Regions from separate parts of the Geobacillus thermopakistaniensis genome, predicted to be linked through region 2. Evidence: riboswitches for the same ligand, from Rfam matches in the RefSeq annotation. Region 2 holds a riboswitch; the other holds the start of a gene.
The links. A riboswitch is a leader RNA that binds a small molecule or an ion and turns the genes downstream of it on or off. The one in region 2 is predicted to bind thiamine pyrophosphate.
Positions count from the first base shown of each region.

Region 1: it holds a riboswitch for thiamine pyrophosphate, as region 2 does, so the genes downstream of both, tenA (thiaminase II) here and thiC (phosphomethylpyrimidine synthase ThiC) in region 2, are expected to answer to the same signal.

Region 1 is NZ_AYSF01000078.1:80,229-84,725, reverse strand. Features, by position in the region: gene T260_RS124530 (ABC transporter ATP-binding protein) at 1-1,162, opposite strand, end outside; gene T260_RS124535 (ECF transporter S component) at 1,177-1,767, opposite strand; gene tenA (thiaminase II) at 1,791-2,474, opposite strand; TPP riboswitch at 2,581-2,688, opposite strand; gene T260_RS124545 (class I SAM-dependent rRNA methyltransferase) at 2,831-4,015, shown strand; gene T260_RS124550 (MFS transporter) at 4,079-4,497, opposite strand, start outside.
Region 2 is NZ_AYSF01000038.1:24,284-28,780, forward strand. Features, by position in the region: gene T260_RS131710 (RNA-guided endonuclease InsQ/TnpB family protein) at 1-854, opposite strand, end outside; gene thiC (phosphomethylpyrimidine synthase ThiC) at 1,084-2,772, opposite strand; TPP riboswitch at 2,944-3,057, opposite strand; gene T260_RS131700 (methyl-accepting chemotaxis protein) at 3,193-4,446, opposite strand.

The sequences.
Region 1 (4,497 bases), on a different contig from region 2:
ACAGTTGGTACGGGTGCTGGTCTTGCTGCTCAACAAGGTCAAATTCACGCAACAGACGGTCGACGATTCCCTCAATTTCCTCTTCCGGCCGCCCCTCAAGCCGAAGCGAGTAGGCGAGCTCTTCGCGAACGGAATGGGCGACAAATTGCCATTCCGGATTTTGGAAAACGAACGCAATATGGCGGTAAAGCGGGTGTTGCCGCTTGATGTCGGCGCCTAGCAGCATATACTCTCCGTCCGTGCGGATGAGTTGCATAAGCGCGTGCAGCAACGTGCTTTTACCGGCGCCGTTTTTTCCGGTGACGGCAATCCATTCGCCGGCGTGCACCGTTGCTTCAGGAACATAGATTTTCGCCTCCCGGCCGCGGAACCCGCGAAAACGGGCGAGGCGAAGAAGCTCCTCGCCTCGATGGCGATTTCGCCGCCTTGCCGTCCGGTCATAGTCATCCCAGACGCCTGGATACCAAATCCCTTCAGCGGCAATGACGTCTTTATAGTCGGAAAACACCGCCTTCGCCTCGCCGTCGGCGATGATGCGCCCATCGCGGCCGAACAAGACAATGCGATCCACAAAGTCGAGCACATGGTCAATTTTATGCTCGACGATGATGACCGTTTTGCCGCGGCCCACCTGCTTCACCGTTTGCCATACCGCCTTCGTCCCTTCTTCATCAAGCAGCGCCGTCGGCTCATCCAAAAACAAGACATCCGGCTCAAGCGCCAGCACCGAAGCAAGAGCCAATCGCTGCTTCATTCCACCGGAAAGCGTATGAATATCCGTATGCGGAGCGATCTCCAAACCGACTTGGTTCAGCAGGGCACGGATGCGGACGGGCATCTCGTGGCGCGGCACGCTTCGATTTTCGAGGGCAAAAGCGATTTCCTCGTCCGCATACGGCATGCAAAATTGCGCATCAGGATCTTGGAAAACATAGCCCCACCGTTCCGGCCGCTTAAGGCGCTCCGCTTTCATCGGCACATCGATCGAGCGGGGAATGATGCCAGCCATCACTTGCAATAATGTCGACTTGCCGCATCCGGACGGACCAAGGAGGAGCACTTTCTCCCCCTCGGCAATCGAAAGCGACAAGTCGCGAAACAGCAGCCCGTCGCTCCCGGGAAATTTCAGGCGCAGCCGATCAATCGCAATTGCTTGTTTCATCGCCATTCGCCGCCTTACCGGTTCAATGCATCGTAATCGTCTTTCGAGGCCGGCCGCCACATTTGCGTCACTCCGGTTTTTTCGAGCGCTTTCGCCAATGAAACAGCAAGCACGCCGGAGATGAGGATGGCGCCGATAAAACGCGCCAGCAAAAAGAGCGCCATATTCCATGGGGCGAGCGCCTCAATATAGCCTTTGTAAAAGTCCATGATGAGCGAGCCAATCGTCGCCCCGACCGCGCCGAGCGATACAACGAACGTATCAAAGCGCCGATAGCGGAAGGCGGCAAAGACGAGCTCGGCCAACAGCCCTTGAACGACCCCGTAAATGAGCACTTCAAGCCCCCATTGCGATCCCATGATCAGCTCGCCGGACGAAGCCGCAATCTCCGCGAGCAACGCCACCCCTGGCTTGCGAATGAGCAAATAAGCGAGCGAGGAGGCGATAAACCACATGCCGTAAATGAGTTGATCGAGATGAAACCCTACTGCTCCCACCGCGCTATATAGCGGGCCCCATAATTTGTAAATAATGCCAAACACAATCGCAATGACGATCGTCGTTAAAATATCCACCAATTTTAACCCTTTTGTCTTCACTTCCATCCTGTTCTCCTCCTTGTCTCACGTCAACGGCTCGCCGCCAATTCAGCCGACGGCCACTGCTCAAGCCGATACGCCATCTCCCAAAACTCGTACTCATATTCGCTGCTGATGAGGAAATGCCGCTTCATCCGATGGCGATCCTCTTCGGTGACCTCGTCAGCGATGTCGTCAAGCCGCGCGATTTGCTCTTCCACAAGCGAGCGGAACCAGTCCGAACTGTAGGTGCCGATCCATTTTTCATAAATCGGATCGTTCGGGCGGCACGTTTTCAAGCGCTCGCCAATTTCGTAATACAGCCAGTAGCACGGCAAAATGGCGGCGATAACATCACCGAGATGCCCTTCGTACGCCGCGCGGTACATGTGCGACGTATAGGCGTACGCCGTCGGCGCCGGAATGAACGCCGCCCTTTCCTCTTCTGTAATGCCCAAGAGCTCGGCGAACGTTTCATGCAGAGACAGCTCGGCTTCGCACGTGCTTTGTGCATGGTGCGCCAACCGGGCTGTCGTCGCCAAATCCGGCGATTTCGCCGCCCCGATCGCCTGCACGCGGGCAAAATGGCGCAAATAATAGGCATCTTGCATCACGTAATAGCGAAACTTCTCGCGCGCAAGCGTCCCTTGGCCAAGCTCCTGAACAAACGGATGGCGGAAACTCGCCTGCCAGATCGGATCGGCCGCTTGGCGCAATTGTTTGGCAAATGACATTCGTTTTCCCCCTTTTTGGCAAAATAAAAACGCCGCTTCCTTTGCCGATTGGCGTAAAGAAAGCGGCGTGGGCATGCGACGTTGGCAAGGCAAAGCCTAGCCTTGCTGTGCTGCTCCTCCACTTCCCTACGCTGGCATTACCCAGATCAGGTGCTAAGGGTCTCAAAGGCACACTTTGATCTCAGCCTTTCTAAAGGCCCCCCTAGTGGATGATGGTGCAATTTTCAGTTTTCTTTACACTTAATCATACCATGGCACGAACGATTGTCAATCTTTTTTTCTCCGACGTTGCGCTATGCGTTGCAATCCGCTATGATGGAAACGCAGCAATTGACGACGGAATGGGAGTGGAAACGATGGCGAAGGTCATCCTGAAAAGAGAACGGAAAAAACGGCTTGAGCAAGGGCATCCATGGATTTTTCAAAGTGAAGTTGACCGCATCGAAGGCGATGCTGCGCCGGGCGACTTCGTTGACGTTTACAATCATCAAGGGTATTGGCTGGCGAAAGGATATATCAACCCCGCTTCGCAAATCATCGTCCGCGTCTTGACGCAAAACCCAAACGATGAACTCGATGAGCGCTTTTTCATCGACCGCATCCGTCAGGCGTGGGCGTACCGTGAACGGATGATTCCCGGCGTTCGCTCCTGCCGCGCCGTCTATGGCGAAGCCGACTTTTTGCCCGGATTGATCGTCGACAAATATGAAGATGTGCTTGTTGTGCAAATTTTGGCGCTCGGCATGGAAAGGCGGAAAGACTGGATTTTGCGCGGCTTGCTTGACGTGTTTGCCCCAAGGGCCATTTATTTGCGCAACGATGTGTCCGTTCGGGAGCTTGAGGGTCTCAAACAAGAAAAAGGCTTTTGGTACGGGGAAGCGGAAACGGAAATCGAAATCGAGGAAAACGGCGTGAAATACATCGTCGATATTGAAAACGGACAAAAAACAGGCTTTTTCTTCGACCAACGGCAAAACCGCGCCGCTCTTCGTCCGCTCATCGGTCCGGAGACAACCGTGCTCGACTGCTTCACCCATACCGGCTCGTTTATGCTAAACGCTTGTCTGTATGGGGCAAAACATGCTACTGCCGTCGATATTTCTGAACATGCCATCGAAACGGCGAAACGGAACGCCGCGTTAAACGGATTCACGAACGTTGAATTTGTCGTCGCCAACGCCTTCGACTATTTGCGCGAGTCGGTGCGCGCCGGCAAACAGTGGGATGTCGTCATCATCGACCCGCCGGCGTTCGCGAAATCGGCCCATGCCGTCCCGAAGGCGCTGCGCGGCTATAAAGACATTAACTTAAACGGATTGAAGCTTGTCAAAGACGGCGGCTTTTTCGTCACATCAAGCTGCTCGTACCACGTCCGCCCGCACCTATTTCAAGAGATGATCGCTGATGCGGCATTTGACGCGAAAAAAGTGCTGCGCCAAGTATATTGGAACGGCGCCGGCTACGACCACCCGAAACTCCTTGCCGCGGAAGAAGGCGACTACTTAAAATTCGCCATTTACGAAGTGCATTCCCGGCGGTGACGAGCCGCCCTCAAAGGCCGTTTCGATGCGCCGCTGGGCAGAAAAAACGCCTAGGGGTTATCCCTAAGCGTTTTTTCGTTCCCTGGGGCGAAGCGATTGTTCTTTATGCAAGACCGACAGATAGACAAGCATCGAAAGGAACACCGAACCGCTAGCAGCTAAATAAATGCTCGGATAGCCGAACCAATGGCTGATTTGGCCAAACACTATCGCCCCGACGCCGACCCCTAAATCAAAAAACGAGAAAAATGTCGCGTTCGCCATTCCCTTGCGGTGGGCAGGCGCCCGCTCGACGGACCACGCCTGCAGCCCCGGTTGCACCATGCCAAAGCCGAAACCGTACAGCACCGCCGCCAAAAGCAACGCCCATTCTCCCGGCAGCCAAGCGAGAAGAAGCATCGCCAGCAAAATAAGCCCCGCACCAGGGAGAAAGACGGCCCGATGCCCTTTTCGGTCATACAACTGGCCAGCGAACGTTCGCG
Region 2 (4,497 bases):
GTTTCATATCGGTCATGGATACGTACACGTTCTGTTTTTTCACGAATGCCTGTTAAATCTTCTAATACAAAAAGGGTACGTTCTCCATATTGACGAACGAGTGCCTTCGTGACAGCATGGTTCACATCCGTCATCCAACGGTTTTCTCGTTGTCCGATTGTTTTCAACTTCCGACGCGCAGAAGCCGTCCCTTTTTGCTGGAGGGTTTTTCGCATTCGTTTGTACTTGGCACGCATATGCTTGATTTTTCGTCCGTTAAAAAAGATAGTTTTCCCTTGCGAATCATAAGCTACTGCAAGAAAGTTAACCCCTACATCGACACCGACCACTTGGCGAATGTTGTGTTCATCTACGGTTGGAATTGTTTTGGTCATGGGGATGTGCAAAAAGAATTTGTTATGCTTGTAGACGAGTTTGGCTGTGCCAAACGTCCATGAGCCATCAAAATATGGTTCCATGCCTTTTGGTTCGAATGACACTTTGATTCGTCCTTCTAGCGTATTGACAGAAAATAACCCTTGAACAATGGAGTAATCTCGATTCCAAACGAGATCATATTCAGGCTTTTTAAAGCGAACCAATGTCCATTCGTGACCATTGCTTTTTAGGGAGCGGTATCTAGCGATCACCGTTTTAATCACAGATTGCGCCATTTGCGAACGCAAAGCGTAGTTTGATCGAAGTAGACGATAGGTCATGTCGTGTAACTTGGCTTGTGCAAGCACTTTTGTGTCAAAAATCACAACAGACACAGCGTTGCACGCTTGTCGATAAGCGGAAAGGGTGGCTTTCAATACTTCTGCTTGTTCCGCTGTTGGGTAAATTTTTATTTTGGCTGTTAACGTCATGTCCATTTGTCTCACCTCTCTTTCACTAAAAGTGATACAAAAACACAAAAAAAGCGATTCCTCCCCCACTTACTCCCTTTGGTCGTTGAAGTGGGGGTCTCCTCGCCAAAGACGATGAACGTTCGCCCCCCTCCGCTGCTTCGATCAGCACCGAGCGTTTTCCAGCTCATGCTTTTTCCGTTGATCGAACTTCCATATCCTCTCCACCATGCCGAGCATCGCAGCCCGCTTCTTGTCATTGATACAGCGACGACCCTTGCCGAATAAATTGTTGCGCTTTTTCTTTCATCCCCTCCTCTTTGATTTTCCGTTGCAGTTCATGTGAAATGTTCATGGAACAAAATTTCGGCCCGCACATCGAACAAAAATGGGCCGTTTTCGCCGCCTCAGCCGGCAATGTTTCATCATGATACTCGCGGGCCCGTTCCGGATCGAGGGATAAATTGAACTGATCGTTCCAACGAAATTCAAAGCGCGCTTTCGAGAGCGCGTCGTCACGCTGCTGAGCGGCTGGATGCCCTTTTGCCAGATCAGCCGCATGGGCGGCGATTTTATAGGCCACGACCCCGGCGCGTACGTCCTCTTTATTCGGCAACCCTAAATGTTCTTTGGGCGTTACGTAACAAAGCATCGCCGTTCCATAAGCGCCAATGATGGCGGCGCCAATCGCTGACGTAATATGGTCATACCCGGGCGCGATGTCGGTGACAAGCGGCCCTAACGTATAAAACGGCGCTCCATGACAAATTTCCTGTTCCCGCTCGACATTTTCGCGAATTTTATGCATCGGAATGTGCCCCGGCCCTTCGATCATCACCTGCACATCATGCTTCCAGGCGATTTTCGTCAGCTCGCCGAGCGTCTTGAGTTCCGCAAACTGCGCCTCATCGTTCGCATCGGCGATGGAGCCGGGGCGCAAGCCGTCGCCAAGGGAGATCGCGACATCGTATTGTTTCAAAATCTCGCAGATTTCTTCAAAATGCGTATACAAAAAGTTTTCTTCATGGTGGGCCAAACACCATTGGGCGATGATCGAGCCGCCGCGCGAGACAATTCCGGTCGTCCGGTTGGCGGTGAGCGGAATGTAATGAAGCCGCACACCGGCGTGGATCGTCATGTAGTCGACTCCTTGTTCAGCCTGCTCGATGAGCGTCTCGCGGTACACGTCCCATGTCAGCTTCTCCGGCACCCCTCCTACCTTTTCGAGCGCCTGATAAATCGGCACCGTTCCCACGGGGACCGGCGAATTGCGGATGATGTACTCGCGCGTTTCATGAATGTGTTTGCCGGTCGATAAATCCATGACCGTATCGGCGCCCCAACGCACTGCCCAAAGCAATTTTTCCACTTCGTCTTCAATCGATGAAGAAACAGCCGAGTTGCCGATATTGGCATTAATTTTCACATGGAAACGACGTCCGATGATCATCGGTTCGCTCTCTGGATGGTTAATATTGGCCGGAATAATGGCCCGACCAGCGGCGACTTCTTGGCGGACAATTTCTGGATCGATTTGTTCACGAATCGCGACAAACTCCATTTCTGGCGTAATGATCCCCCGTTTGGCGTAATGCATTTGTGTCACTGTTTTTCCGGGCTTTGCCCTCAATGGACGGCGCACAAACGGAAGCGAACGTTGGATCGCAACAGAAGACCGCTCCATTTCCTCCACATCGCCGCGCTCGACAATCCAGCGGCGACGAAGAGGAGGCAAGCCTTTCTCCACGTCCGGTTCAAAATCGGGATCCGTATACGGGCCCGTCGTATCGTAGACACGCACCGGTTTGTTTTCCACCATTCCTTGCGGCGTTTTCGTTGGCGATAAAGCAATTTCTCTCATCGGCACGCGCACATCCGGGCGCGACCCTTCGATGTACACTTTGCGGCTTTCCGGAAACGACATAAACGAGCGGATGTTTTCCATGCGTGGCTTCCCCTTTCAACATAAAATGATGAAAAATCAGATCTGAAGCCACACCGTCTGAAGCGGGGCAAACACGAGAATAGGCGATGGCGGCCGATTCAAAATAAAAACAGGTTCCGACACCGGAACCTGATCGAAGGCAAAAGGCCAAATGAACAAGACACGTCCATCTGTTCCCGCTGCCTGCTTCCCTACGCTGGCATGACCCAGATCAGGTTCAAAGGGTCAAAGAACTTCATCGCGTTCTTTTCTCAGCCCGGCTCTCGGACTCCCCTAGCAGATAAGCGTATCACAATGATGACTGACTTTTTTTATTCTATCAGGCAATTGGCAAAGATGCAAACCATTTTATTCCAAACGTTGACTCCCACACGTCGTTTGAAAGCCCCTCTTTCTCGAAGAAAGCGTCCTTTTCCTCACTCACACAGAAAATTTCTTCAGCATTGCCCGCATCTCGTCCGCCATCTGACCGAGCGATGTCGACGAAGAGGCGATTTCCTCGACGGAAGCCATTTGTTCCTGGGTCGCTGCCGATACGTTGGCCGCACCAGACGCTGACTGTTCGACAATATTGGTCATCTGTTGGAGTGCGTCGTTCACTTGACGAGCATGCTCCGTCATTTGCTCGATGGCGGACGATACTTGTCCAATTTGTTTGCTCACTTGGCCGACCTCCTCGCGGATATGGGCAAATGATTGGCCGCATGCCGCCGCAACGTTCAATCCTTTCGCCACTTCGGCGATCACCTGTTCGGCAGACGCAACTGCCCGCTTCGTTTCTTCTTGAATGTAACCGATCAGCTCGGAAATTTGTTGCGCTGAGCGCGCTGATTGTTCTGCGAGCTTCCTCACTTCGTCCGCGACAACCGCAAACCCTTTCCCTTGCTCGCCGGCGCGCGCCGCTTCGATCGCCGCATTGAGCGCCAACAAATTCGTCTGCGACGCAATGCCGGTGATCGCTTCCGTAATCTGTCCAATCTCGTTGGAGCGCTCCCCAAGCCCTTTCACCACCTGGCCGAGCGTTTGCACATGATCGTAAATGAACTGCATTTGCTCGGACATTTGTCCGATGGACTGCTTGCCGTCCTCTGCTTTCGCCGACGTTTTCTCGGCGCGGTGCGCCACATCTTTCGTATGGCAAGCGACGTCACTCAATGTTTGGGAAATATCATGCACGGACGCGGCGGTGGTGCGGACAGCATCAGCCTGCTCCTCCGCACTTGCCGCAAGCGTTTCCATCGTTGTCGCAATTTGCTCTGTCGCTTTCGTCGTCTGTTCGGCGACAGCGGCAAGCTGCTGAGAATATTGCGCTACTTCTTCGGCATGATGTTGGATTTGCCCCATCACACTTTGCCAAGCGTCTGCCATATCGTTTAACGACGCCGCAATCGGCCGCAGCTGCTGCACGCGATCAAGCGGTATGCGCACCGTCAAATCTCCGCCTGTCATCTTGCCTAAATGTTCGTTAATAACGGCAATCGGGGCAACAAACCGTCGATAGTTGAGCGTTGCCGAAACGAAGCCGAGCATCGCGCCAAACAGCACCGTAGCAACAAGCGTCCACCAAAATGCCGCCCCGCGAATGCCGTTGACCAGGCATGTGGCCATGCCGATCGCCGCTGTGCCAGGAATGACAACGAACATTGTGCGAATGATATAAGCGCTTAACGACAATCCATTCTCCTCCTTTTTTCTATCATCAAAAAACTTTATACTACTACTATA